DNA from 2 places in the Streptomyces sp. NPDC002144 genome. Region 1 is predicted to be linked to the other one. Evidence: predicted binding sites of a transcription regulator. Region 1 holds the regulator's gene; the other holds the start of a gene.

Region 1 (11,134 bases):
ATCATCGAGCGGTCCTGCAGGGCGATCCCCGCCGATCCCGTGGCCGGGCTGAACTTCTCGTACGGTCCCTCGCTCGCCCCGGACTGCGGCTTCAGCCCGAGGACGTCGGCGTAGAAGCGGTAGCAGGCGGCGAAGTCGGCGACGAGGAGGCGGACTTGGGCGAGTTCCACGTGGTCCCCCGGTGGGTGGTCAGGACCAGCGGCCGGTGCGGCCCAGGAGCAGGGCCGCAGCCGCGGTGCCGGCGGTCGATGTACGCAGCACGGTAGGCCCCAGCACGTACGCCTTCGCACCCGCCTCCTCGAACAGCGCCAACTCGTCCTTGGACACGCCCCCTTCGGGGCCGACGACCAGCACGATCTCGCCGTGGGCGGGGAGTTCGGCGGTGGCCAGGTGCTCGCTGCGGTGCTCGAAGTCGGAGTGCAGGACGGCGGCGAGGTCGGCTTTGGCGAGAAGTGCGGCAACCTGTCTGGTCGTCGCCGCGTCCGCGATCTCGGGGAAGCGGACCCGCCGGGACTGCTTGCCGGCCTCCCGGGCGGTGGCCCGCCACTTGGCGAGCGCCTTCAGTCCGCGCTCGCCCCGCCACTGGGTGATGCAGCGGGCGGCCTGCCAGGGCACGACGGCGTCGACACCGACCTCGGTCATGGTCTCCACGGCCAGTTCACCCCGGTCGCCCTTGGGCAGGGCCTGGACGACCGTGATGCGCGGGGCGGGCTCCGGCTCCTCGGACACCGAGACGATGCGGACGAGCAGCCGGTCCTTGCCCTCGGCGCCGGTCACCTCGCACGCCGCGTGCCGACCGGCGCCGTCGGTGAGGACGACCTCCTCGCCGGGCTGCAGCCGCTTCACCGAGACCGCGTGCCGGCCCTCGGCGCCGTCGAGGACGTACGGACCGGCGCCGGCCGGCAGGTCCTCGGCGACGAACACCGGCGCGGTCATCGCAGGTCCCCCTGGCCCGACAACGCCGTCCGGGCCGCGTCGAGCTCGGCGGCGAGGACCTCGACCAGCTGCCCGGCCGGCAGCTCGCGGGCCATGCGGTGCCCCTGCCCCGCCCACAGCGCCATGCCCTGCGCGTCGCCGGACGCGGCGGCCTTCTTGCGCAGGGGCGCGGTGATGTGGTGGAGCTGGGGGTAGGCGGCGGGGGCGTACGGGCCGTGCTCACGCATGAAGCGGTTGACCAGGCCGCGGGCCGGGCGGCCGGAGAAGGCGCGGGTGAGTTCCGTCCGCGTGAACAGGGGGTTGGTGAGCGCCTGCTTGTGGACGGCGTTGGCGCCGGACTCGGCCGTGGCCAGGAACGCGGTGCCGAGCTGGGCCGCGCTCGCGCCCGCCGCGAGGACGGCGGCGATCTGGCCGCCGCGCATGATGCCGCCGGCGGCGACGATCGGGATGGCCACGGTCTCGCTGACCTGGGCGACGAGGGAGAGCAGGCCGATGCCGGCGCCGTCGTTCTCCGGGGTGTCGCGGTGGGTGCCCTGGTGGCCGCCGGCCTCCACGCCCTGCGCGATCACCACGTCGGCCCCGGACCGCTCCACGGCGAGGGCCTCCTCGGCGGTGGTCGCGGTGACCAGGACGAAGGTGCCCAGGCGGTGCAGGGAGTCGACGACGTCCCGGCTGGGGACGCCGAAGTGGAACGACACCACGGGCACCGGGTTGTCCAGCAGGACGGCGAGCTTGGCGTCGTAGCCGTCGTCGCGGCCGCTGTCCGGGTCGCCGAGCTCGGTCTCGTACCAGGCGGCCTCACCGGTCAGCTGGTGGGTGTAGATCTCCACGGCGCCCTGGTCGGCGTACTCCGGCTGCGGCAGGAAGAGGTTCACGCCGAAGGGGCGGCTGGTCAGGCTCCGCAGCTGCTTGATCTCCTGGTACATGCCGTCGGCGGTCTTGTACCCACCGGCCAGGAACCCCAGCCCGCCGGCCTCGGACACGGCGGCGGCGAGCGCGGGCACGGAGACGCCGCCCGCCATGGGGGCCTGCACGATCGGATACGGGAAGAGATCGGTCAGCGCGGAGGACATGACCGCATGTTGTCACGTCCTCCCAACAAGTCCGAATCGGGCATCCCCACGGCACGGACCACCTGAATGAGCGAGCCTCAGCACCCGTTGGCGGCGCCTGCCCGGGGGCCAACCCCCGGCCCCCCGGCAGCCCGCTCAGCCCGCGTCAGCGCCCGTTGAACGCATCCTTCAGCCGCGAGAACAGCCCCTGCTGCCCGGGCTGGAACTGGCCCTGGGGGCGTTCCTCGCCGCGGAGCTTGGCCAGTTCGCGCAGGAGGCGTTCCTGTTCCGGGTCGAGCTTGGTGGGGGTCTGGACCTCGACGTGGACGATCAGGTCGCCCCGGCCGCCGCCGCGCAGATGCGTGACGCCCCGGCCGTGCAGCGGGATCGACTGGCCGGACTGGGTGCCGGGCCTGATGTCGACCTCCTCCATGCCGTCCAGCGTCTCCAGCGGCACCTTGGTGCCCAGGGACGCCGCCGTCATCGGGATCGTCACCGTGCAGTGCAGGTCGTCCCCGCGCCGCTGGAAGGTGGAGTGCGGGAGCTCGTGGATCTCGACGTACAGGTCACCGGCCGGGCCGCCGCCCGGGCCGACCTCGCCCTCGCCGGCGAGCTGGATCCGCGTGCCGTTGTCCACACCGGCCGGGATCTTCACGGTCAGCGTGCGGCGGGAGCGGATCCGGCCGTCACCGGCGCACTCCGGGCACGGCGTGGGCACGACCGTGCCGAAGCCCTGGCACTGGGGGCAGGGACGCGACGTCATGACCTGGCCCAGGAAGGACCGGGTCACCTGGGAGACCTCACCGCGGCCACGGCACATGTCACACGTCTGCGCGGTGGTGCCGGGGGCCGCTCCCTCGCCGTTGCAGGTGTTGCAGACGATCGCGGTGTCGACCTGGATGTCCTTCGTGGTGCCGAAGGCCGCCTCGTCGAGCTCGATCTCCAGCCGGATCATCGCGTCCTGGCCGCGCCGGGTGCGCGAGCGCGGGCCGCGCTGGGACGCCGTACCGAAGAACGCGTCCATGATGTCCGAGAAGTTCCCGAAGCCGCCGGCGCCGAAGCCGCCCGCGCCACCGCCGCCCGCCTGCGAGAGCGGGTCGCCGCCGAGGTCGTAGACCTGCTTCTTCTGCGGGTCCGAGAGCACCTCGTAAGCGGCGTTGATCTCCTTGAACCGCTCCTGGGTCTTCGGATCGGGGTTGACGTCCGGGTGCAGCTCGCGGGCGAGCCGCCGGAAGGCCTTCTTGATCTCTTCCTGCGACGCGTCGCGGCGCACGCCGAGAACGGCGTAGTAGTCCGTGGCCACTTACGACTCCGCCAGGATCTGTCCGACGTACCGTGCCACTGCGCGTACCGCTCCCATCGTTCCCGGGTAATCCATGCGGGTCGGTCCGACCACGCCGAGTTTGGCGACTGCCTCGCCGCCCGAACCGTAGCCGACCGAGACCACGGACGTGGAGTTGAGTCCCTCGTAGGCGTTCTCGTGACCGATGCGTACGGTCATGCCCGAATCCCCCGCCTCTCCAAGCAACTTGAGAAGGACGACCTGCTCCTCCAGCGCCTCCAGGACGGGCCGGATGGTGAGGGGGAAGTCATGTCCGAAGCGGGTCAGATTGGCGGTTCCGCCGATCATCAGCCGCTCCTCGTTCTCCTCGACGAGCGTCTCCAGGAGGGTGGAGAGCACCGTCGCTACGGTACCCCGGTCCTCCACGTCGAAGGCCTCGGGCAGGTCCTCCACGAGACGCGGGACGTCCGTGAAGCGCCGTCCCGCGACCCGGCTGTTGAGCCGCGCCCGCAGGTCCGCGAGCGAGGCCTCACCGAAGGGCGCCGGGCAGTCGACCATGCGCTGCTCCACCCGGCCGGTGTCCGTGATCAGCACGAGCATCACGCGCGCGGGGGCGAGCGAGAGCAGTTCCACGTGCCGCACGGTCGAGCGGGTGAGCGAGGGGTACTGCACGACGGCGACCTGCCGGGTCAGCTGCGCGAGCAGCCGGACCGTCCGCGCGACGACGTCGTCGAGGTCGACTGCGCCGTCGAGGAAGTTCTGGATCGCGCGCCGCTCGGGGGCGCTCATCGGCTTGACGCCGGCGAGCTTGTCGACGAACAGGCGGTAGCCCTTGTCGGTGGGGATGCGCCCGGCGCTGGTGTGCGGCTGGGCGATGTACCCCTCGTCCTCCAGGGCGGCCATGTCGTTGCGGACCGTCGCCGGGGAGACGCCGAGGTTGTGCCGCTCGGTCAGGGCCTTCGACCCGACCGGCTCCTCGGTGCCGACGTAGTCCTGGACGATGGCGCGCAGCACCTGGAGCCGTCGTTCACTCAGCATGCGCACACCTCCAGAAGTCGTCCCCTAGCCACTTCGCCTGGCACTCTGTCCCGCCGAGTGCCAGCGTTCCCCGGCCCAGTGTACGGCTGTGGGGTACACCCAGGGCAAGGTCGGGCACGGTTGAGAGGGTCGTACCGTTAGCGTCGCGGTATGACGGTGACTTGGGAAGAGCTCGGGTGGGAGCGGGTCGCGGCCGGGGTGGGGCGGTGCCGGCTGCCGGGGTGGGACTGCACGGCGGGGCTGGTCGTGGGGGCGGGCACGGCGCTGGTGATCGACGGCGGGTCGAGCCTGGCGGAGGGCGTGGAGCTGCGGACCCGGGCGGAGGCGCTGGCCGGTCATCGTGTGACCCATCTCGCGCTCACGCATCCGCACTTCGACCACGTCCTCGGGGCGCCGGCCTTCGCGGGCGCGGAGGTGTACGGCGCGGTCGGCATCGACACGGTGTTCGAGGCCCGGCACGCGCGGGAGGAACTGTTGGCGGACGCGGTGCGCAACGGGCTGGACGCGGACGTGGCCGAGGAGGCCGTGACCGCCCTCGTCGCGCCCCGCCATCATGTCTCCGGCGAGTGCACCCTCGACCTGGGCGGCGGCCGGCAGGTGCTGCTGGCGAACGTGGGCCCGGGCCACACGGCCCATGATCTCGTGGTCCTGGTGCCCGGCTCACCGGAGGTGGTCTTCTGCGGCGATCTGGTCGAGGAGTCCGGCGAACCGCAGGCGGGACCGGACGCCGTACCGTCGCACTGGCCGGCCGCCCTGGACAGGCTGCTGGCTCTCGGCGGCGAGGACGCGCTGTACGTGCCCGGTCACGGAGCGGTGGTGGACGCGGGGTTCGTACGGGCGCAACGGGACGCGCTGGCGGCGCGTTTCGGCGTGTCGCGGTGATCGCCGCCGCGCTTCTCCTATCGTCATCCGAATGCGCCAGTACTCCGCCGACCTGACCCCTCCCTGGAAGAAGCCGAAGCCCGTCCCGGAGGTCCCGGCGGAGCCCGGTCTGGTGGTGGAGGAGCCCGGCACCGGTTTCTGCGGGGCGGTGATCCGCTGCGAGGCCGGAACGGTGACCCTGGAGGACCGCTTCGGCAAGCACCGGGTGTTCCCGCTGGAGCCGCGGGGATTCCTGCTGGAGGGCAGGGTGGTCACCCTGGTCCGCCCCTCCTCGGCCCCGGCACGCCCCACCCGCACCGCCTCCGGCTCGGTCGCCGTCCCCGGCGCACGCGCGCGTGTGGCCCGCGCCGGGCGCATCTACGTGGAGGGCCGGCACGACGCGGAGCTGGTGGAGAAGGTCTGGGGCGACGACCTGCGCATCGAGGGCGTGGTCGTGGAGTACCTGGAGGGCGTGGACGACCTGCCGTCGATCGTGGCGGACTTCGCCCCCGGCCCGGACGCCCGGCTCGGTGTGCTGGTCGACCATCTGGTCCCGGGCACCAAGGAGTGGCGCATCGCGGAGTCGGTGACCAGCGACCACGCCCTGGTCGTCGGCCACCCGTACATCGACGTCTGGGAGGCGGTGAAGCCGTCGGCCCTGGGCATCGAGGCATGGCCGCGCATCCCGCGCGGCCAGGACTGGAAGACGGGCGTGTGCCGGGCGCTGGGCTGGCCGGACAACACGGGCGCCGCCTGGCAGGGCATCCTCTCCCGCGTCCACTCCTACAGGGACCTGGAGCCCGAACTCCTGGGCCGAGTGGAGGAACTGATCGACTTCGTCACGACCCCCGCCTGACGGCCGGGCGGTCGCGGCCCTCTTCCTCCACCGCCTGACAGCACCTTGCGCGGCGCCCGGCGGGCCGGCGGGCACGAGCACCCGGCCGATCATGTTCCCGTCCCCGAAGCGGCCTCCCGTGAGCGATCACGGCCGCGCGATCTGTCCGCAGGCCGGTTCAGTCCACCAGGTCCCTGACCACGGCGTCCGCCAGCAGGCGCCCGCGCAGGGTGAGCACCGCGCGGCCCTCGTCGTACGGGCCCTGCTGCAGCAGTTCGTCCGTCAGGGCCCGGTGTGCGGCGGCCAGGCCGTCCGGCTTCAGGAGGGTCAGCGGTACGCCCTCCCGCAGCCGCAGCTCCAGCAGGATCCGCTCCACCCGGCGGTCCTCGTCCGTCAGGAGTTCACGGCCGGCGCCCGGTGAGCGCCCCGCCGCCAGCGCCGCCGCGTACGCGCCGGGGTGCTTCACGTTCCACCAGCGCACCCCGCCGACGTGCGAGTGCGCGCCGGGACCCGCGCCCCACCAGTCGGCGCCGCGCCAGTACAGCTCGTTGTGCAGACAGCGGGCCTCGGGAGCGGTCGCCCAGTTGGAGACCTCGTACCAGTCGAAGCCCGCCGCGGACAGGACGTCCTCCGCGATCAGGTACCGGTCCGCGTGGACGTCGTCGTCCGTCATCGGGACCTCGCCGCGGCGGATCCGGCGGGCGAGCTGCGTGCCCTCCTCGACGATCAGCGCGTACGCCGACACATGGTCCGGGCCCGCCTCGATCGCCGCCTCCAGCGAGGCCCGCCAGTCGTCGTCCGACTCCCCCGGGGTGCCGTAGATCAGGTCCAGGTTGACGTGCTCGAAGCCGGCCGCCCGGGCCTCCGCGACGCACGCCTCGGGGCGGCCGGGGGTGTGGGTGCGGTCCAGGACCTTCAGTACGTGCTGCTTCGCGCTCTGCATGCCGAAGGAGACGCGGTTGAAGCCGCCCTCGCGGAGGGCGGTCAGACAGGCCGGGTCGACCGACTCCGGGTTGGCCTCCGTGGTGACCTCGGCGTCGGGCGCGAGGCCGAACTCGTCGCGGATCGCCGACAACATCCGTACGAGATCGTCCGCCGCCAGCAGTGTCGGCGTGCCGCCGCCGACGAAGACCGTGCGGACCGGGCGCGGGTCGTCGCCGAGGACCTTGCGGGCCAGGCGGATCTCGTCGACCAGGGTGTCCGCGTAGTTGTCCCGGGAGGCGAGGACACCGCCCGTGCCGCGCAGCTCGGTCGCGGTGTAGGTGTTGAAGTCGCAGTACCCGCAGCGGGTGGCGCAGTACGGGACGTGCAGGTAGAAGCCGAGGGGGCGGTCGGCCGCCCCGGTGAGCGCGGAGGCGGGGAGCGCGCCGTCGGCGGGGACCGGCTCGCCGTCGGGGAGTGCGGAAGGCATGCCCTCCATTGTCCCGTACCGCCGCGACTGCTCACTCCGCCTGCAGCACCAGCAGCGCCAGGTCGTCCTCCGGCGGCCTGCCGCCGAACTCGTGCACCAGCCTCTTGATGCGCTCGGCGATCAGCTCCGCGCTCAGGCCCGCGCAGCCGGCCAGGGCGGTGGCGAGGCCGTCGGCGTCGTCGAACTGGCGGGAGCCGGAGCGGCGCTCGGTGACGCCGTCGGTGACGCACAGGAGGGTGTCGCCGGGGCCGAGCTCGAAGGTCTCGCTGGTGTAGGTCTCGTCCTCGATGACGCCGAGCAGGGTCTGCGGACGGGCCGCCGTGCGGACGGTGCCGTCGGCGCCGAGCAGCAGCGGCAGGGGGTGGCCGGCGGAGGCGAGGGTGCAGCGGACGCCGTCGCCGACGGGGACCAGCTCGCCGTACAAGAGGGAGAGGAAGCGGGTCTGGGGGCCGTCCCCGGGGCCCGGTGGGCGGCCGCTCGCGAGGGCGCGGGCGGCGGCGTCGGCGGCCTCCGTGGTGTCGTCGAGGAGCAGCTGGTTGAGGCGGTCGAGGACGTCGGCGACGCGGTAGCCCTCGCGGGCCAGCAGCCGCAGCCAGGGCCGGGCGAGCCCGATGACGACGGCGGCCTCGGGGCCCTTGCCCTGGACGTCGCCGACGGCGAAGCACCAGCGGCCGTCCCCGGCCGGGAAGACGTCGTAGAAATCGCCGCTGGGGCCGCCCTTGTCGCAGGGTTCGTAGACGAGTGCGCTGCGTACGCCTGGGATCTCGGCGACTGCGACGGGCAGCAGACCGCGCTGCAGGACCTGGCTGATGGTGGCCTGGCGGGCGTACTGGCGGGCCGTGCCGATGGCGAGGGCGACCCGGCGGCTGAGGTCCTCGACCAGGCCGGTGACCTCGTCGGGGAAGCGCGGCAGTCCGGAGCGGCCGATGACGAGGGTGCCGAGGGGGCGGCCGCCCGCGATCAGCCGGTAGGCGAGGGCGGTGCCGTGCGCCTCGCGCAGATCGAGCGCGCCACCGGGCCAGGGGTAGGGAACCGGCCCGGACCGCAAGCCCTCGGTGGGGCGCGGCGGATCCTTCTCCAGGGCCGCGCGCAGTTCCTCGATGCGGTTCTCGCTGCAGTGCCACACCCGGGCCAGTCTCGGCCCGGCGCCGGGGCCCGAGACGCCGTCGGCGTCCCAGCGGCCCATGGCCTCGTCCTCCGTCCACACCGCGCACCAGTCGGCGAGCCGCGGCACGATCAGCTGTCCGGCGAGCGCGGCGACCAGGTTCTCGTCCAGCTGCCCGGCGAGCAGGTCGGAGGCCTCGGCGAGGAAGGACAGGGCTCCCCGGCCCAGCCACTCCCGGTCGCGCTCGGCGCGCCGAGGCTCGGGCGCGAGGATCTCGGCGACGCCGAGCCCGCGCTCCAGGGCCTCCCGGCCGGCGTACGCTGCGATCTCGTCGCCGGCCGTGTCGCCCTCGGCGGACAGCCGCGCCCACACCGTCTTCGCACCCCGGCGGTAGGTGACGCCCCAGGACTCGGCGAGCGCGGTCACCAGCCGCAGTCCGCGCCCGTACTCCGGTGTCTCGTGCGGCACTTCGGGCTCCGAGCCGCGCGGGGCACGAGAGGGGTGCTGGTCGCGGACCTCGACGACGAGCGCGCCGGTCGCCTCCTCCAGCCGGCACTCCACCTCGACGTCGGTGCCCGCGTGCACGACGGCGTTGGTGACGAGTTCGCTGGTGACGAGGACGGCGTCGTCGGTGAGGCGGTCGGTGATGTGCTCGGTGCCGGGTCGTTCCTCCTCGGCCCACTCGGCGCAGGCGGCGCGCACCAGGGCCCGGGCGGCCCCGGGCGTGACGGCGCTTCCGGGCAGCGTGGCGTGCGCCCGCGCACCGCCCCGCGCGCCGTCCGCGTCCTGGGGCGCCGGCGCGTCGGAGGCACGGGAAGCCGTCTCCCGTTGAGTCGGAATGGCCCCCATGCCCACCTCCCCGAGCAGTTCGGACGAATACGCCTCAGTCGATGCGGACAGAGTGACAGACTGGCCACGCCCATAAGCGCCGAGTTACCGAAGTGGGCCGCCATGAGTGAGAACAGTGCTACGCCAGTGCTCGAAGACGGACAGAAACCGGAACAACTCCGAGCATCTGAGCTGCGCCCGCTGCTCGCGGCGATGACGGCCGCGCGGGACGGCGACTTCACGAAGGTTCCGGAAACCGGCCATGGCATGGTGGCCGAACTGACGGCGCTCTTCAACCAGATCATGGACCGCAGCACCCACTTCAACGTCGAAGTGCAGCGGGTGAAGCGGGAGTTGGTGCGTCATGGGCGGCTCGACGAGCGGCTCACGGCGAGCCCGGGGCAGGGTGCCTGGACCTCCCGCGTCAACGATGTGAACCAGGTGCTGGACGCCCTGGTGGCCCCGGCGGCGAACGCGACCCGGGTGCTGGACGCGGTGGCGGGCGGCGATCTGACCCAGCGGGTGGATCTGCACGACGGCAACCGGCAACTGCGCGGGGATCTGCGCAGGCTGGGCCGGGCCGTGAACAAGATGGTCGACCAACTGTCGCTGTTCACCGGCGAGGTGACCCGGGTCGCGCGCGAGGTGGGCACGGAGGGGCGTCTGGGCGGGCGCGCCAAGGTGCAGGGTCTGTCGGGCAGTTGGCGGGATGTGACCGAAGCGGTCAACACCATGGCGTCCAGGCTGACCGCCCAGGTGCGCGACATCGCCCTGGTGACCACGGCGGTGGCACGCGGCGACCTGACCCGTACGGTCACGGTCGAGGCGACCGGTGAGCTGCTCGAACTGAAGCTGACCGTGAACACGATGGTCGACCAGCTGTCCGCCTTCGCCGACGAGGTGACCAGGGTCGCCCGCGAGGTGGGCACCGAGGGCCAGTTGGGCGGCCGCGCTCAGGTGCGCGGGGTGAGCGGGGTCTGGAAGGACCTGACCGACAACGTCAACTTCATGGCGTCGAACCTGACCTCCCAGGTCCGCAACATCGCCCAGGTCACCACGGCCGTCGCCAACGGCGACCTCAGCCAGAAGATCACCGTCGACGCCCAGGGCGAGATCCTGGAGCTGAAGTCGACCATCAACACGATGGTGGACCAGCTCTCCGCCTTCGCCGACGAGGTCACCCGCGTCGCCCGCGAGGTCGGCACCGAGGGGAACCTGGGCGGGCGGGCGCAGGTGCGGGGTGTGTCGGGCGTCTGGAAGGACCTCACCGACAACGTCAACTTCATGGCGGACAACCTGACGTCGCAGGTCCGCAACATCGCTCTCGTCTCCACCGCCGTCGCCCAGGGCGATCTCGGCAAGAAGATCACGGTGGAGGCGAAGGGCGAGATCCTGGAGCTGAAGTCCACGATCAACACCATGGTGGACCAGCTCTCCGCCTTCGCCGACGAGGTCACCCGCGTCGCCCGCGAGGTCGGCACCGAGGGAAACCTCGGAGGTCAGGCCCAGGTCCGGGGCGTGTCGGGCGTCTGGAAGGACCTCACCGACAACGTCAACTTCATGGCGCTGAACCTGACCTCGCAGGTCCGCAACATCGCCCAGGTCACCACCGCCGTCGCCAACGGCGACCTCTCCAAGAAGATCACCGTCGACGCGCGCGGCGAGATCCTCGAACTCAAGGACACCGTCAACACGATGGTGGAGCAGCTGCGCGCCTTCGCCGACGAGGTCACCCGCGTGGCCCGCGAGGTCGGCACCGACGGACGGCTCGGCGGACGCGCCCAGG
Region 2 (11,134 bases), on a different contig from region 1:
CAACTCGGCTGATCCACCAGCGCGTTCAGCTGGTCCAGGAACCACTGCGCCGGCGGCAGCGCGGTGGCGGCCGCCACCAGCCGCTTGCTGCGCTCGGCCAGCTCCTCCGGCGGCAGGGTCAGCGCCGTGTGCAGCGCCTCCGCCGTGCCGATCACGTCGTACGGGTTCACCGTGATCGCGTCCTCGCCCAGCTCGGCGTAGGCGCCGGCCTCGCGGGACAGCACCAGGACGCAGCCGTCGTCGGAGACGACCGGAACCTCCTTGGCGACCAGGTTCATGCCGTCGCGGATGGGGTTGACGAGGGCCACGTCGGCCAGGCGGTAGGCGGCCAGCGAGCGCGCGAAGTCGTCCTTCACGTGCAGCGCGACGGGGGTCCAACCGGGCGTCCCGTACCGGGAGTTGATCTCCTCCGCGAGCCGCTGCACCGCGGCGGTGTAGTCGCGGTACACGGCGAGGTCCTGCCGCGAGGGGTAGGCGAAGGCCACGTGCACGACCCGCTCCCGCCACTCCGGGTGGTCGTCGAGCAGCTGCCGGTACGCCAGCAGCCCGCGCACGATGTTCTTCGACAGCTCGGTCCGGTCGACCCGCACGATCGTCTTCCGCCCGGCCCCGATCTCCTCCCGCAGGGCCGCCATCCGCTCGCCGACGTCGGCCTCGTGCGAGCGCCGGCGCAGGAAGTCCGCGTCCGCCCCGAGCCCGTGCACGCCGACCTCGGTGTTCCCGAGCCCGCCCACCAGTTCCGTACAGCACGCCGTGAAGGCGTCCGCCCAGCGCCGGGTCAGGAAACCGAGACGGTCGGCGCCGAGCATGCCGCGCAGCACCTGCTCGGCGATGTCGTCCGGCAGCATCCGGAAGTAGTCCACCGGCGCCCACGGCGTGTGCGAGAAGTGACCGATCCTGAGGTCCGGGCGCAGCTCACGCAGCATCCCCGGCACCAGCGTCAGGTGGTAGTCCTGCACCAGCACCGCGGCGCCCTCGGCCGCCTCCTCGGCCAGCGCCTCGGCGAACGCCCGGTTGTACGTCTCGTACGACGCCCACTGCCGCCGGAACTCCGCGTCGAAGACCGGCTCCAGCGGGGTCTGGTACAGCATGTGGTGGACGAACCAGAGCACCGAGTTGGCGATGCCGTTGTACGCGTCGGCGTGCACGTCGGCCGGGACGGCGAGCATGCGCACGCCCTCCTCGCCGACGCCCTGCCGTACCGCCTCCCGGTCGCCGTCGGACAGCGCGGAGCACACCCACAGGGCGCCCGCGTCGGGCCCGATCGCCGACAGACCGGAGACCAGCCCGCCGCCGCCCCGTTTGGCGGCCAGCGAGCCGTCCTCCTGTACCTCGTACGAGACCGGGCCGCGGTTGGACGCGACCAGCACCTGATGAGCGCCGTGCGTGGAAGCCATACGCCTCAACCTAGCCCGGCCCGGAAACACTCAAACGTATGGCCGGTTCACGGCCTCGCCCCGTATACGGCCCGCTCCGCGGGGTTACGCGACCTTGCGCTCCGCGTACTCCGCGATCTCCGCCATGGGTGGCCGCTCCTCGGTGTCCACCGAATAGGTGCGCGGCTCGAAGCCGTCCTCGCCCCGCTCGAACTGGGTGAGGGAGGGACGGATGAGGTGGCCGCGGGCGAGCCGGAGCTGGGCCGTGCGGTAGATGGCCGCGGCCATGCGGCCCAGGGCCTGTCCGTCCTGGTGCCGGTGCTTGCGGACGCCGACGTCGACCTGGGCGAGGGCGTCGAGGCCGACCAGGTGCAGGGCGTCGACCAGCATGCCGAGCTCCACGCCGTAGCCGACGGGGAAGGGCAGCTGTTCCAGCAGGCTGCGCCGGGCCGCGTACTCGCCGCCGAGCGGCTGGACGAAACCGGCCAGTTGCGGCCAGTGCATGTTGAGCAGCGGGCGGGCCATGAGTTCGGTGACCCGGCCGCCCTGGCCGGTCGCGCCGGCGAGCGGGCGGTCGTACATGCCCTTGACCAGGTCGATCCCCGGGTCGGTGAGCAGCGGGCCGACGATGCCGGAGACGAAGTCGGAGGAGAACTCCTTCAGGTCGGCGTCGATGAAGCAGACGATGTCCCCGGTGGTGACCAGCAGCGAGCGCCACAGCACCTCGCCCTTGCCGGGGACGGCCGGGAGGCGGGGCAGGATCTCGTCGCGGTGGACGACCCGCGCGCCGGCCGACGCGGCGACCGCCGACGTGCGGTCGGTGGAGCCGGAGTCGACGACGACGATCTCGTCGACCAGGGGGACCTGCTGCATCAGGTCGTGACGGATGATCGCGACGATGTCGCCGACCGTCTCCTCCTCGTTCAGCGCGGGCAGCACGACGGACACCGTCCGGCCCGTGCGCTGCTTGGCGGCCAGGATCTGGTGGAGCGGTCGGTCGGTGACGGACCAGGAGCGGGTGCTCAGCCAGCGCTCGACTTCTTCCAGCACGTAGGCGGCTCCTCACTTGTCTCGCGGTTCGGACGACTCTCTCAACTGTCCTGGCCTTCGGTTACAGTCTTGAACAACGTCGATGACCATCGCATGTCCGAGGTCATTGAACGTACAACCGAATACCGCTCATCCAGAGGGGCAGAGGGACACGGCCCGATGAAGCCCCGGCAACCCTCCAGCCGGTCTCGTAGATCAACGTTGATCATTCCGCGAGGCTCCCGGCTAGGGAAGGTGCCAAATCCGTCTCACGGCGAGATGCGTCGTGAGGAAGATGAGGAGAAAGGGCCTCGCCTCACATGGCTGCGCAGACTGTTGCAAGCACCACCGACTCCCGGGCCGTCGACCTCGGTCCCGCCGCGGCGCTGAGCTGCCGCGAATGCGGCCACCGGGTACCGCTCGGCCCGGTCTTCGCCTGCGAGGAGTGTTTCGGCCCGCTCGAGATCGCGTACGACTTCTCGGCCTACGACACCGAGGAACTCCGCAAGCGGATCGAAGCGGGACCTTCGAACATCTGGCGTTACGCGCCGCTGCTGCCCGTCCCGGCGGACGTGGCGACCAAGCCGAACATCAACCCCGGCTGGACCAAGCTCGTCAAGGCCGACAACCTCGCGCGCGAGCTGGGTGTGACCGGCGGCCTGTACGTCAAGGACGACTCCGGCAACCCGACGCACTCCTTCAAGGACCGTGTCGTCGCCCAGGCCCTGGAGGCCGCGCGCGCCTTCGGCTTCACCACCCTCTCCTGCTCCTCCACCGGCAACCTCGCGGGCGCGGTCGGCGCCGCCGCCGCCCGGGCCGGCTTCCGCTCCTGCGTGTTCATCCCGCACGACCTGGAGCAGGGCAAGGTCGTCATGGCCGCGGTCTACGGCGGTGAGCTCGTCGGCATCGAGGGCAACTACGACGACGTGAACCGCTTCTGCTCCGAGCTGATCGGCGACCCGGCCGGCGAGGGCTGGGGCTTCGTCAACGTCAACCTGCGGCCGTACTACGCGGAGGGCTCCAAGACCCTGGCGTACGAGATCTGCGAGCAGCTCGGCTGGAAGCTGCCCGACCAGCTGGTGGTGCCGATCGCCTCCGGATCGCAGCTGACGAAGATCGACAAGGGGCTGCAGGAGCTGATCAGGCTCGGGCTCGTCGAGGACAAGCCGTACAAGATCTTCGGCGCGCAGGCCGAGGGGTGCAGCCCGGTCTCCGTCGCGTACAAGGCGGGGCACGACGTGGTCCGGCCGCAGAAGCCGAACACCATCGCCAAGTCGCTGGCCATCGGCAACCCGGCGGACGGCCCGTACGTCCTGGACATCGCGCGCCGCACCGGCGGCGCGGTGGAGGACGTGAACGACGAGCAGATCGTCGACGCGATCAAGTTGCTCGCGCGGACCGAGGGGATCTTCGCGGAGACCGCCGGTGGGGTGACCGTCGGCGTGACGAAGAAGCTGATCGAGGACGGTGTGCTGGATCCGGGCCTCACCACCGTCGTCCTCAACACCGGCGATGGGCTGAAGACCTTGGACGCGGTGGCCGGCACGGGGCTCACCGCGACGATTCGCCCGAACCTGGAGTCCTTCCGGGAAGCTGGGCTCGCCTAGGGCCTGTTGCGAAAGTCCCAAGCCCGTCATCCGACCGGAGGTCATCAGCATGAGCGTCAACGTCCGCATCCCCACCATCCTGCGCACCTACACCGGCGGTCAGGCCGAGGTGAGCGCCGAAGGCGCGACCCTGGCCGAGGTCATCGCCGATCTGGAGAAGAACCACACGGGGATCGCCGCGCGGGTCCTCGACGACCAGGGCAAGCTGCGGCGGTTCGTCAACGTGTACGTCAACGACGACGACGTGCGGTTCGAGCAGGGGCTGGAGACGGCCACCCCGGACGGTGCGGGCGTCTCGATCATTCCCGCGGTCGCCGGCGGCTGACCGGATGACCGACCATTACCGTCGGTAACAGTGATTACCGAGTGTTCATCGAATTGCCTCCTCCGTGAGAGAAACGGAGGGGGCAATTCTGCATGGTTGAGCACGGTACAGTTGGGGAACCTGCTGCCTCTCGCATGCCGAACGCATATGAGTACCGCCTCCGGATGCGATGAGAAGTAGCCAAAGTGTGCACGTCTTTTGCGCCTTATGCGCCCTTTATGGGGCCCGACTTGCCCTGAATTCGGGCGAATTCTCACTACATTCCGGACCCCTGACGTCCAGAATTCTCGTCCGATTGACCTGTTGCAGACGGCAGTTGGACAGATACATTCAGCCGCGGTCGACGCGTTCCGGCGCACGCCCCCAAACCGTGGGGGGTGAGGTCTGACCCGGACCCGCGAAGTGCGGGTCTGTGCAAGGGCCAGTAATAGGGGAGTTAGGCATGGCTCAGGGCACCGTCAAGTGGTTCAACGCGGAGAAGGGGTACGGCTTCATCGCGGTCGACGGTGGTGCGGATGTTTTCGTCCACTACAGCGCCATCCAGATGGACGGGTACCGCACCCTGGAAGAGGGCCAGCGGGTCGATTTCGAGATCTCGCAGGGTCAGAAGGGGCCGCAGGCGGACATGGTCCGACTCGCGACCAGCTGAAGCACGCGCCGGGTAGATCGCAGCGTCGTTCTTCTGTTTTCTTCGAAGGGCTCGTACCCCATGGGGAGTCATGGGTACGGGCCCTTCGGCATGTCTGCGTCAGGTGGCCCCGGATCCCCTGCGAGACCTGCCCAGTACCCGGGAGGCGCTTGCACTCGGCAGGGGCGAGTGCTAATCATTGGCGTTAGCACTCTGAAGGTGAGAGTGACAAAGAAGGACCGGGTCGGTGAGGCCCGCAGGCCGGGTGGGGCAAGGAACCCACGGGTCGGCGAGCCGTCCGTCGCGGGCGCGGGCGCGGTCCGAAGGAATCACCCCCAGTCCTGGAGGGACCACTTCACATGGCCAAGATCATCGCGTTCGACGAGGAGGCGCGGCGCGGCCTCGAGCGCGGCATGAACCAGCTCGCGGACGCCGTGAAGGTGACGCTCGGCCCCAAGGGCCGCAACGTCGTCCTCGAGAAGAAGTGGGGCGCCCCCACGATCACCAACGATGGTGTCTCCATCGCCAAGGAGATCGAGCTCGAGGACCCGTACGAGAAGATCGGCGCCGAGCTGGTCAAGGAAGTCGCCAAGAAGACGGACGACGTCGCCGGTGACGGTACGACCACCGCGACCGTGCTCGCCCAGGCCCTGGTCAAGGAGGGCCTGCGCAACGTAGCCGCCGGCGCCAACCCGATGGCCCTCAAGCGCGGTATCGAGAAGGCCGTCGAGGCCGTCTCCGGTGCCCTGCTCGAGCAGGCGAAGGACGTCGAGACCAAGGAGCAGATCGCCTCCACGGCCTCCATCTCCGCCGCCGACACCCAGATCGGCGAGCTGATCGCCGAGGCCATGGACAAGGTCGGCAAGGAAGGCGTCATCACCGTCGAGGAGTCCCAGACCTTCGGTCTGGAGCTGGAGCTCACCGAGGGTATGCGCTTCGACAAGGGCTACATCTCGGCGTACTTCGCCACCGACATGGAGCGGATGGAGGCATCGCTCGACGACCCGTACATCCTGATCGCCAACTCCAAGATCGGCTCCGTCAAGGACCTGCTCCCGCTGCTCGAGAAGGTCATGCAGTCGGGCAAGCCGCTGCTGATCATCGCCGAGGACGTCGAGGGCGAGGCCCTGTCGACCCTGGTCGTCAACAAGATCCGCGGCACCTTCAAGTCCGTCGCCGTCAAGGCCCCGGGCTTCGGCGACCGCCGCAAGGCCATGCTCGGCGACATCGCCATCCTCACGGGCGGCGAGGTCATCTCCGAGGAGGTCGGCCTCAAGCTGGAGAACGCCACCCTCGACCTGCTGGGCAAGGCCCGCAAGGTGGTCATCACCAAGGACGAGACCACCATCGTCGACGGTGCCGGCGCCAGCGACCAGGTCGCGGGCCGCGTGAACCAGATCCGCGCCGAGATCGAGAACAGCGACTCGGACTACGACCGCGAGAAGCTGCAGGAGCGCCTGGCGAAGCTCGCCGGCGGTGTCGCGGTCATCAAGGCCGGTGCCGCCACCGAGGTGGAGCTCAAGGAGCGCAAGCACCGCATCGAGGACGCCGTCCGCAACGCGAAGGCCGCCGTCGAGGAGGGCATCGTCGCCGGTGGTGGCGTGGCCCTGCTGCAGGCCTCCCAGGTCTTCGAGAAGCTGGAGCTCGAGGGTGACGAGGCGACCGGCGCCAACGCCGTGCGCATCGCGCTCGAGGCGCCGCTGAAGCAGATCGCCGTCAACGCCGGCCTCGAGGGCGGCGTCGTGGTGGAGAAGGTCCGCAACCTCACCCCGGGTCACGGCCTCAACGCCGCGACCGGCGAGTACGTCGACCTGGTCAAGGAAGGCATCATCGACCCGGCGAAGGTGACCCGCTCTGCCCTGCAGAACGCCGCCTCCATCGCCGCGCTCTTCCTCACCACCGAGGCCGTCATCGCCGACAAGCCGGAGAAGGCCGCCGCGCCCGCCGGTGGCGGCATGCCGGGCGGTGACATGGACTTCTGATCGACCTCGGGGCCTCGGTCCCGGTTGATCAACGTCCTTACGGAGGGCGGCACTTCCTGCTCCGGCAGGGGGTGCCGCCCTTCGGCGTGTCCGGGGTCACAGGGCAGCCGGAAATGCCGTGACACGTGGGGCGGTTGACGCTTGAACAGCCCGTATGCGTATGCACATACCGAGGAGTTTCCCCGCGTGACCGCCACCACCTCCCGCGCCGCCGAGATCCTGTCCCGGCCCACCGCGATCAACGGCCTGACCCTCCCCAACCGCATCGTGATGGCGCCGATGACCCGCCAGTTCTCCCCGGGCGGAGTCCCCGGCGAGGACGTCGCGTCGTACTACTCCCGCCGGGCCGCCGCCGGGGTCGGTCTGATCGTCACCGAAGGCACCTACGTCGGCCACCGGTCGGCCGGGCAGAGCGACCGCGTCCCGCGCTTCCACGGTGAGGAGCAGCTCGCGGGCTGGCAGAAGGTCGCCGAGGCGGTGCACGCGGCGGGCGGCACGATCGTGCCGCAGCTGTGGCACATCGGCATGGTGCGCGAGCAGGGTCAGGCGCCGTACGCCGACGCGCCCGCCGTCGGTCCGTCCGGCATCCGCCTCGACGGCACCGAGGGCAAGGGCGCCGCGATGACCCAGCGCGACATCGACGACGTCATCGGCGCGTTCGCCGAGGGCGCGGCCGCGGCGGAGCGCATCGGGTTCGACGGCGTGGAGCTGCACGGCGCGCACGGCTACCTGATCGACCAGTTCCTGTGGGCGGGCACGAACCGGCGTGGCGACGCGTACGGCGGTGACCGGGTCGCCCGTACGAAGTTCGCGGCGGAGATCGTCGCGGCCGTACGGGAGACGGTCTCGCCGGAGTTCCCGGTCATCTTCCGGTACTCGCAGTGGAAGTCGGACAACTACGACGCTCGGCTCGCCGAGACGCCGGAGGAGCTGGAGGCGGTGCTCGCGCCGCTGGCCGCGGCCGGGGTCGACGCGTTCCACGCGTCCACGCGCCGTTACTGGCTGCCCGAGTTCGAGGGCGCCGACCTCAACCTGGCCGGGTGGACGAAGAAGCTGACCGGCAAGCCGGCGATCACGGTGGGCTCGGTCGGTCTCGACGGGGACTTCCTCCGCGGCTTCGCGGGCGAGGGCTCGCCGGTCCGCGGCATCGACGACCTGCTGGACAGCCTGGAGCGCGAGGAGTACGACCTGGTCGCCGTCGGCCGGGCGCTGCTTCAGGACCCCGAGTGGGCGGCGAAGGTGCTGGCCGGCCGCTTCGAGGAGCTCCGCCCCTACGAGGCGACGGCGCTGCGCTCGCTGAGCTGACGCCGGGGGCGATCCGGTGGGGCGGGCGTCCCTGGGACCAGAAACAGGGACCCGGAGCCTGGGACCTTGAACAGCGGACCTGGGATCGCGCCCCCGCACGGGTACAGGATGACCGCATGACCTTCGCCCGCTCCGCCACGCCCTCCGACGTCGACGGCATCGTCGCCGCCTTCACCTCCGCCTTCCTCCATGACCCCGTGTGGGGCCCGGCCTTCCCCGACGAGGGGCGGCGGGCGGAGCAGGCGGCGGTGATGTGGCGGATCTACGCCACCTCCGCCCTGCGCTACCCCTGGACCCTGGTGACCCCCGACGTCGAGGCCGCCGCCCTGTGGATCCCGCCGGGCGGTGTCGAGCTGACGCAGGACGAAGTGGATGGTCTGGAGGGGCGGTTGGCCGAGGCCACCGACCCCGTCACCGCCCGGGGGATCATGGAGGTCGGGGAGCTGTTCGAGGAGGCGCACCCGGCCGAGCCGTTCTTCTACCTCACCATCCTCGGCACCCACACCGATCACCGGGGCAAGGGCCTCGGGATGGGCCTGCTGTCCGAAAGCCTCGCCCGCATCGACGAGTTGGGCGCGCCCGCCTACCTGGAGTCGACCAATCCCGCCAATCTCAAGCGGTACGAGAGCGTCGGCTTCACCGCCCGGGACCGAATCACCCTCCCCGGCGGCCAGGTGGTGACGACGATGTGGAGGCCGGGGGCGGCCTGATGGTGCGCGTTGGTTGATTCAAGCAAGCTCCTTGGGTTTGAGTGGGTGGCCGAGCCGTGTTGCCCGTCCCCTGTGTGAGGAGCCGACGATGACGACAGCCGAGGGTCTGGTCGTGAGCACCGTGGCCGGTGCCGTGCGCGGACGGGAGGAGGGCGGGCTGACGGTCTTCCGGGGGATCCCGTTCGCCGAACCGCCGGTGGGGGAGGGCCGGTTCGGTGCGCCGCGCCCCGTGCGGGCGTGGGAGGGGACGCGTGAGGCGTACGCCTTCGGTCCGCCGCCCCCGCAGGAGTCCGGGTTCCAGGGGCGTACGGCCGTGCTCGACGTGCCCGAGGGCGACGACTGGCTGACCGTGAACGTCTGGACGCCGGAGGCGGACCCCGCCGCCCGCCGCCCGGTCATGGTGTGGATCTACGGCGGCGCCTACAAGCTCGGCCACGCCGGCAGCCCCGGCTACGACGCCCGGCGCATCGCAGTCGACGGCGACCTGGTCGTCGTCACCCTCAACTACCGTGTCGGCGTCGAGGGGTTCGCGCAGATCGAGGGGGCGCCCGCCAACCGGGGGCTGCTCGACCAGGTCGCCGCGCTGGAGTGGGTGCGGGACAACATCACGGCGTTCGGCGGTGACCCCGGGCAGGTCACCGTCTTCGGGGAGTCGGCGGGGGCCGGGTCCGTGGCGGCGCTGCTGGCGATGCCGAGGGCGCGGGGGCTGTTCCGGCGGGCGGTCGCGCAGAGTGTGCCGGGGACGTACTTCTCCGCCGAACTGGCCCGGGACATCGCCTCGGAGATCGCGGCGGAGGCGGGTCTGCGACCGACCGTCGCCGATCTGGCGACCCTCGATCCCCGGCAACTCACCGTCCCGGGTGAGGCGTTGGGGGCCAGGATGCGGGCGTACCAGGGGCGTTGGGGGCAGGTGGCGCCGACGCTGACGCCCTTCTCGCCGGTGGTGGACGGGGAGGTGCTGCCCACGACTCCGTGGCGGGCGCTGGCGGACGGCGCGGCACGGGACGTGGAGCTGCTCGTCGGGCACAACCGGGACGAGTACCGGCTGTTCCTCGTCATGGGCGGGATGCTCGACAAGATCGGTGAGGAACAGGCGAGTTGGGCGCTGCGGACCTTCGCGCCGGGAGGGGCGGAGGGCGAGCGGTCGTACCGTGCCGCCTTCCCGGACGCGACGCCCGTCGAGCTGTTCGAACGGGTGCACACGGACTGGCTGTTCGGGATGCCGAGCCTGCGGCTGGCCCAGGCGCAGGTCGCGGGCGGGGGACGGGCGCACATGTACGAGCTGACGTGGCCGGCGCCGGGTGCCGGGGGTGTGCTCGGCGCCTGCCACGGGCTGGACATCCCGTTGCTGTTCGGCACGTTCGAGGCGGACCTGGGGGCCCTGCTGTTCGCGGGGAGCGGGGTTCCGGCCGAGGCGGAGGAGCTGTCGGCGCGGTTCCGGCAGGCGTGGACGGCGTTCGCGCGGACCGGCGACCCGGGCTGGCCGGCGTACGAGGACGAGGGCCGTCCGGTCCAGGTCCTCGACGTCAAACCGGAGGTGCGGGCCTACCCCGAGGAGACGTCACGACGGCTCTGGGAAGGGTACGAGTTCGGAGCGCTCCCCCTGCTGCGCCCCTAGAGGTTCCCCAGCGGCTCGATGTCGACGTGCACCGGGGTGCCCCACACCCGCAGCACCTCGTAGTCGGTGAACTCGTGCACGAGCCGGTACGCCATGGCGGGGCGCGGCCCGCGACGCTGGGCGGCGAGATACAGCTCGGCCTCGCGCCGGTCCCGCCTCGGGGTGCCGCACAGCTGCCACGCCTGCCCGTTCCACGCCTCCGGCAGCCAGCGCTGCTGGGGCTGGGGGCGGTCGGCGCTGACGCCGTAGCGGGAGGGGACGGTCTCGGTCGGCGTCTGGGGCAGGGGGCCGCCGTTGAACTCGGCGCGGCGGGCCGCCCGGCGCCGGGTCTCGCAGAGCAGGCAGAGGTCGGGCGCGCTCTCGTCGACGGGGCCGGTGGGGTGCTCGGGGCACCGGGTGGCGGGCGCGGCACCGGCCACGCTCTCGTCGAGCAGATCCAGAGCACGCCGGAGGTCGGCCTTGACCTCGTGCAGCTTGGCATCGGGCGTGTCGGCACCGAGTGCCTCCCCATGCTCGCCGAGAACACGAAGAGCACGACCTAGGGCGGTGAGCTG

What was found. The regulator HrcA, encoded in region 1, represses chaperone genes, less so after heat shock. The targets are predictions, from matches to a motif close to TTNGCACTCNGNNNNNCNGAGTGCNAA.
Region 2: the regulator HrcA is predicted to act here: its motif matches at 5,135-5,161, upstream of groL (chaperonin GroEL).

The regions. Positions count from the first base shown of each region.
Region 1 is NZ_JBSFDB010000011.1:172,963-184,096, forward strand. Features, by position in the region: gene ACWCQ1_RS19010 (VOC family protein) at 1-170, opposite strand, end outside; gene ACWCQ1_RS19015 (16S rRNA (uracil(1498)-N(3))-methyltransferase) at 190-936, opposite strand; gene ACWCQ1_RS19020 (nitronate monooxygenase) at 933-2,009, opposite strand; gene dnaJ (molecular chaperone DnaJ) at 2,155-3,291, opposite strand; gene hrcA (heat-inducible transcriptional repressor HrcA) at 3,292-4,308, opposite strand; gene ACWCQ1_RS19035 (MBL fold metallo-hydrolase) at 4,459-5,190, shown strand; gene ACWCQ1_RS19040 (DUF3097 domain-containing protein) at 5,222-6,025, shown strand; gene hemW (radical SAM family heme chaperone HemW) at 6,183-7,415, opposite strand; gene ACWCQ1_RS19050 (SpoIIE family protein phosphatase) at 7,447-9,369, opposite strand; gene ACWCQ1_RS19055 (HAMP domain-containing protein) at 9,472-11,134, shown strand, end outside.
Region 2 is NZ_JBSFDB010000007.1:259,293-270,426, reverse strand. Features, by position in the region: gene ACWCQ1_RS13600 (alpha,alpha-trehalose-phosphate synthase (UDP-forming)) at 1-1,397, opposite strand, end outside; gene otsB (trehalose-phosphatase) at 1-12, shown strand, start outside; gene ACWCQ1_RS13595 (glucosyl-3-phosphoglycerate synthase) at 1,482-2,426, opposite strand; SAM riboswitch class I at 2,553-2,707, shown strand; gene thrC (threonine synthase) at 2,726-4,012, shown strand; gene ACWCQ1_RS13585 (MoaD/ThiS family protein) at 4,062-4,337, shown strand; gene ACWCQ1_RS13580 (cold-shock protein) at 4,780-4,986, shown strand; gene groL (chaperonin GroEL) at 5,325-6,947, shown strand; gene ACWCQ1_RS13570 (NADH:flavin oxidoreductase) at 7,134-8,252, shown strand; gene ACWCQ1_RS13565 (GNAT family N-acetyltransferase) at 8,369-8,962, shown strand; gene ACWCQ1_RS13560 (carboxylesterase/lipase family protein) at 9,051-10,580, shown strand; gene ACWCQ1_RS13555 (hypothetical protein) at 10,577-11,134, opposite strand, start outside.